Regions from separate parts of the Sphingobacterium tenebrionis genome, predicted to be linked through region 2. Evidence: riboswitches for the same ligand, from Rfam matches in the RefSeq annotation. Region 2 holds a riboswitch; the other holds the start of a gene.

Region 1 (3,380 bases), on a different contig from region 2:
CGGTAACCGGAAGTAAACAGATCCAGATGTTGGGATTAAGTGGTATCTATACGCAGTTGACTGTAGAAAACCTACCAGGTCCGCGTGGTTTTGCCTCTCCCCTTGGTTTGAACAGTATCGCTGGTACTTGGATCGAAGCGATCAACATCAGTAAAGGTATCGGTTCTGTTGCCAATGGATTCGAGAACATGGCCGGACAGATCAATGTGGAATTGAAAAAACCACACAATACCGATAAATTATATTTCAATGCCTACGCCAATAATATGGGCCGTACGGATATCAACCTGAATGTTGCTACCCACCTGAACGAAAAATGGTCAGTAGGATTGTTGCTGCATGACAACTTCATGTACAATAAGAAGATGAACTTCAGCGACAATGGATTTAGGGATATGCCGGTTGGAAACCTATTCTCCGGTATCAATAGATGGCATTATGAAAATGGAAAAGGTGTCATTGCACAATTTGGGGTAAAATTCCTACATGATGACCGTGTTGGTGGACAGATCGATTTCAATGAAGACACCGACAAGTTTACGACCAACCAATATGGCTTGGGCTTCAAAAACGAGCGTATTGAAGGTTTTGGTAAACTAGGTTATGTATTCCCGACCAACAAACATCGTAGTATCGGTCTACAATTATCAGCAAGCCGCTATAAACAGGAAAGTTTCTTCGGATTGAATGCTTACGACAGTGAGCAGAAATCCATGTATGCCAACTTATTGTTCCAGGATATCATTTCCGATGTGACCCATAAATACAAAGTGGGTGCATCCATCCAATATGATGATATGGATGAGCAGTTAAGCCGTGTGAACAGCACAAATGATTACGATTATAACTTCGGAAGAAAAGAATCGGTTGCGGGTGCATTCTTAGAATATACCTTTAGCCCTTCGGAGAAATTCGATGCGGTATTGGGTATCCGCCAGGATTACAATAACCTATATGGTTGGTTCACCACACCACGGGCGGTACTGCGTTATGAGCCTATCTTAGGAACCACTTTCCGCATCAGTTCAGGACGTGGACAACGTACAGCGAATGTTTTTGCAGAGAACTTAGGTATTTTTGCATCCAGCCGTACTATTAAAGACTTGGCCCAATTGGTGTCTGGTGAAGCAGCTTATGGATTAAAACCAGAGGTTTCTTGGAATACAGGCTTTACATTTGACCAAAGCTTCCAATTGTTCGGTCGTGAGTCTGGCTTATCGTTAGAATTGTTCCACAACAACTTCCAAAACCAGGTCGTGGTTGATTTCGAAAACCCACGAGAAGTAGCATTCTATAATCTGGATGGCAAATCCTATTCGAACAGTGTTCAGGCAGAATTCCGTTTCATGCCGGCACAGCACTTCGAAGCACGTTTTGCATACCGTATGTTGGATGTACAGACCGAATATACTTCCGGAAAATTACAGAAACCATTGACAGCAAAACACCGTGGATTCATGAACTTGGCCTACAACCTACATTCGGGATGGAGTTTTGATTATACCTTGAATGTGGTGGGCAAGAAACGTCTTCCAAGTACGGTAGGTAATCCAGAGGCGTATCAATTGGCAACGGAATCAGATGCTTATGTTACGATGAATGCTCAGGTGAGCAGAACATTTGGAAAGAACAAGAATTTTGATGTGTATGTTGGTGGTGAGAACCTGAGCAACTACTTCCAAAAAGATCCGATCTTGGCACATGACAACCCGTTTGGAGCTAATTTCGACACGAATTTAGTTTGGGGTCCGATAGTAGGAAGAATGTTTTATACCGGTATCAGATACCATATTAAGTAAAAAGGTAAAATATTTATTAAGTAATAGCATGAAGAGCCTCTGGTGTAAAAGCTGGGGGCTTTTTCTGTTTTAGCAGGGGATAAATGAAAGATATAGAAATATTTTTTTGTTAATATAAAATCTTATCCCTACCTTAGCACCGCTTATAGAGAAAGGCAGAGGGACTAGACCCGATGAAGCCTTAGCAACCTGTCCCTTGACAAGGTGCTACATTCTACCTCTAAAGAGGAACGATAAGCTGGACTCACTAATCCTTAGGAGCCTTCTCTTAGCAAACGACTTTAGTAAAAATTAATTAAGTACAATACTTTATGTTATTAACGAACAATTTAGGTTACCCACGTGTGGGCGCGTTCCGCGAGCTAAAGAAAGCTAATGAAGCTTACTGGGCAAAAAAAATCAGCGCGGAAGAATTATTGCAAGCTGGACTGAAAATCCGTGAAGGCAATTGGAAGACTCAAAAAGATGCAGGCATCGATTTGATCCCTTCTAACGATTTCTCATTCTACGATCAAGTATTAGACCTATCCTTAACTGTAGGCGCTATCCCTGCTCGTTACAACTCCCTTTTGAACAAAATCGATCGCCAGTATAACTTAGACCTATACTTCGCGATGGCTCGTGGTTTCCAAGAAGGTGGTGTCGATGTGACCGCTATGGAAATGACCAAATGGTTCGATACAAACTACCACTATATCGTTCCTGAATTCGTTAAAAACCAAGAATTCAAATTGACTTCAGAGAAATTCCTAAGCGAATACAATGAAGCAAAACAACAAGGTATCGAAACTAAACCGGTGATCATCGGCCCAATCACTTACTTATTATTAGGTAAAGAAAAAGAAGCTGGATTCAACCGTATCGATCTTATCGATATTTTATTACCTGTTTACGAAGAAATCTTAGCAAAATTGGCTGATGCTGGCGCTCAATACGTACAGATCGACGAGCCTTTCTTAGCTTTGGATATCAACGATGCTACCCGTGCGCTATACGCAAGTGTTTTCGAAAAACTTGCAGCAGCAGCTAAAGGCATCAAATTAATCGTTGCAACTTATTTCGAGGCATTACGTGACAACGAAGATACTGCTTTGGCACTTCCTGTACACGCGCTTCACCTGGATCTAGTTCGTGGTGAAGATCAACTCGACTCTATATTAGCGAAAGTTCCTGCTAACCTAACCCTTTCCTTAGGGGTGGTTGAAGGCCGTAACATTTGGAAAAATGATTACGAAAAATCCTTGACAAAAATCAACCAAGCAGTTGAGAAATTAGGAAAAGACCGTGTATGGGTTGCTCCTTCTTCTTCTCTATTGCACGTTCCTTTTGACTTGGACAACGAAAACAACGAAGAGTCTCTTCCTGCGGAAGTTAAAAACTGGTTAGCGTTCGCTAAACAGAAATTAGCTGAAGTAAAAGACTTAGCGGTATTGGCAGAAGGTGAAGTAGATGCAGCAACACAAAAACGTTTCGAAGCCAACAAAGCAGCAAACGAAAGCCGCCGTACTTCTCCATTGATCCACAAACCAGAAGTTAAAACCCGTGTAAGCAACATCACTGATGAAGACGCTACACGTACTT
Region 2 (3,380 bases):
AATTTTTGGGAAATACCTTCAACGGCTTGAGAACCAATCCCGCCGGAAATTAAATCTGTAATGTTCATGTTTTAGTTTATTTTTTGTTAATAAATATTACATTTATAAATCAAATATAAAGCCAAATACATATCATGAATAAAACCCGTCTTTTATTTTTTACATGCTGTACATTTTTGTTTACAGCCTGTCAAAACAACCAACAAAAAGAAGAGCCGGCGAACGTTGAAGAGATCAAATTGAATGCAGATATTGCCAAATCTATTTTTTCCTTACCTACCCATTGTTTACAGATCGAATATCCGAATAAATTAGGCCAGGTTATCGGATCGGATGCCGATCTTAAAACCCCAAAATCCTTACGGCCGGTTTTCTATGGCTGTTTTGATTGGCACTCTTCGGTTCATGGCTATTGGTCGATCGTCAAGTTGATGAAAGAATTCCCGGAATTGGATACCGATGGTGCCATTAGGAAGGTATTGAATGCCCATATTACACCGGAAAATGTACAGGTTGAAAAAGCCTTTTTTGAAGATAAGAACAACCTGAATTTTGAAAGGACCTATGGATGGGCATGGTTGTTCAAACTGCAGGAGGAGTTACATACCTGGGAGGATGCCGACGCCAAAAAATGGGAACAAGCCCTACAGCCATTAGTGGATCTTTTGGTACAGCGTTACATGGAATACCTTCCAAAACTGGTCTATCCTATCCGAGCAGGACAACATGATAATTCTGCATTTGGACTATCCCTTTCCTTAGATTATGCTAAAACAGTTAACAATCAGAATTTTATAAAAAGCATATCTGAGAATGCAGAGCGTCTTTACCATCAGGATAAAAACTGTAACCTGGCTTATGAACCTTCCGGATATGATTTCCTATCCCCTTGCTTAGAAGAAGCCTTTCTGATGAGCAAGATCATGGAGAGTTCGGCCTATGATGCTTGGTTGAAGACTTTTATGCCCGAACTTTATGATAGCAGCTTCAAGCTTGAACCTGCCATTGTAAAAGATCGAACCGATGGAAAACTGGTGCATCTGGATGGCTTAAATTACAGTCGTGCTGCCTGTTTGAAAGGTATTGCCTTAAAACTTCCAGCACTAAAACACCTGAACCAAATAGCACATGCGCACGTTGCTTTCTCCATCCCAAATATATCCAAACAGGATGATTATATGGGAACACATTGGCTGGGTACTTTTGCCCTTTATGCGCTATCTATAAAATAAGTGAGCTATCTATAAAATAAGTGAATAGTTATTAAAAAAACGGCAGTAAGTCGTTGACCTACTGCCTATAGAACATGTTATGCATCCAGGGGAACTAATTTATTAGCCTCGAGGCGGACGGCCACCCGCTGGATTTGCGTAAATCCATCCAAACTATGGATAATTGCAGATAGATCTATGCCTCGTTTAGAGAGAGTCGTTAATAGTGCACTGCGAAAGGCAGTTTTACTGCTCCCCCAGTTAGATTGTACTAAATCATTGTTCAATACCACCAATTCTTGGGTACTGTAATGGTGGAACTGCTCCACTAAGTGTTGTTGAAATTCTTTTGTGTTTGACATACAATTCTTGTTTAAAAATTAAACCATCCTTGCATCCAGAAATTTTGGGGTGTTGTTCCTTTTCGTTTATTTTGGTAGGAAACCCGTATTATTTCACCACCGCGGTGTCTACACTCGGTTGGTATTGCTTTTGCAATTCTGAATACTCTACAAAGTTAGTAGATATTATTGGGATTTCAAAAAAATTTTTTTTTTGATTATGGTATGGGTATAAATGCGTCATTGCGAGGAGGCACGACGAAGCAATCTTCCCGTCATTGGGAGGAACGAAGCAATCTATGGACTTTGTCATCCTGAGCATCGTCGAAGGATCTGTACGAGTATGTCATGCTGAGCGAAGTCGAAAGATCTGTACTGGGTACCAAACGTAGATGCTTCGACTTCGCTCAGCATGACATGAAGGAAGATTGCTTCGTTCCTCGCAATGACGAGAAAGGTCAAAAATCTATCATCTATCATCTATCATCTAAAATCCCCCTACTTCTTCTCCGTAAAATAAAACTCCAACGTCTTATCCTCAGACCTTAATTTTAATTCATAGCTTTCCTGAGATTGAATCTTAACCAATTTACCAGTTTCCTCAAAATCCACCTGATCCATATCCTTGGAAGGTTTATGATTACTGCTCATATGTTTATTCAATGCCACCACAATATTACCATTCTGATTATTCAGCACCTTAAACCATCCGAAACCCGCCTTTCTAGCCACTCGTTCACCCGGTTCCATCTGCTCATATCGACCATAATACATATCCCCTGCCTTTGGTTCTTTCAAAAGTGCGGTATATTCCGCAGGAATCGGTTTAGCTGGTTTTAATGAATCATAAGCCATATAGCCAAAGAATCCGACCACAGCCAGCATCATGATATAGCCAAAAATTGTAGGCTTCATGGTATGAGGAGCAGCGGGCACCAATTTTTCTTTTTCCAAAGCAAAGACTTTCATTTCGTTCGTCCATTTACTTTTTGAAATCCTCTTATTCGTAGTGCTATCCAAATAAACTGCTCCTGCTTTCTTGGTATATCCGGTAAAGAAAGCGGTGGCTGTATAATTTCTATAATACACCAAAACCATCGGATTATTACCGTTAACCGGATTTACTAAATGATCTGCAGCAAATGCAGCTTCCTCTAATTGTCTTACTGATATAAACATATTAATGATTTTATGATTCGCTTCCTAAAGGTAAACCACATCAATTGTTTATACTAAGAAAGGCTTTGTTGAATTATATAATTGCGCAAACCAACCCACCCACAGTCCTAATACACAAACACTTATCGATCCTCTTTCAAATAATCCAAAAATTGGGAAGGTGTAAATCCTGTACTCTTTTTAAATGCCTTGCTAAAAATACTATGGGAAGAAAACCCACTTACTTCCGCCAAATAGCTGATTTTATATTGTTCGAATTTAGGTTCGTTTTTGATCTTTTCAATAATATATTTAATCCTTAAGCCATTGATATAATCATTGAAATTCATCTCTTTATAGGTATTGATCAGTTTGGAAAGGGTAATGGTATTCGTTTCCAAGTGGCTCGCCAAATAAGAAAGGCTCATTTTAGGATCGGTAAACAATTCTCCTTCCTCAAACAATCGAAGTTTTTCCAAAAGCCTAATACTTCGCTCGTCTGGCTCTATTGGTTCTACAGGTTCTGAAGCATCAATTTCCACTGCAGGTTTTTCTTCCACGCGTATTTCTTTCCTCGGTTCAGTTTTCTCCCGTTCCAGTTTGTCCATGTACTCCTCGATCCTTCTTTTATTCTCTTTATGCATGCGTCTTTGATAAATAACATACACAG

What was found. A riboswitch is a leader RNA that binds a small molecule or an ion and turns the genes downstream of it on or off. The one in region 2 is predicted to bind S-adenosylmethionine.
Region 1: linked by a shared signal. The riboswitch ahead of metE (5-methyltetrahydropteroyltriglutamate--homocysteine S-methyltransferase) and the one ahead of VJ786_RS14855 (5-oxoprolinase) in region 2 are both predicted to bind S-adenosylmethionine.

Annotation. Positions count from the first base shown of each region.
Region 1 covers NZ_JAYLLN010000029.1:19,028-22,407, reverse strand. Annotated here, with positions in the region: gene VJ786_RS11760 (TonB-dependent receptor domain-containing protein) at 1-1,799, shown strand, start outside; SAM riboswitch class I at 1,940-2,039, shown strand; gene metE (5-methyltetrahydropteroyltriglutamate--homocysteine S-methyltransferase) at 2,111-3,380, shown strand, end outside.
Region 2 covers NZ_JAYLLN010000046.1:25,011-28,390, reverse strand. Annotated here, with positions in the region: gene VJ786_RS14865 (DUF937 domain-containing protein) at 1-68, opposite strand, end outside; gene VJ786_RS14860 (DUF2891 domain-containing protein) at 135-1,232, shown strand; gene VJ786_RS14855 (5-oxoprolinase) at 1,310-1,573, opposite strand; SAM-I-IV-variant riboswitch at 1,631-1,724, opposite strand; gene VJ786_RS14850 (hypothetical protein) at 2,051-2,731, opposite strand; gene VJ786_RS14845 (helix-turn-helix domain-containing protein) at 2,854-3,380, opposite strand, start outside.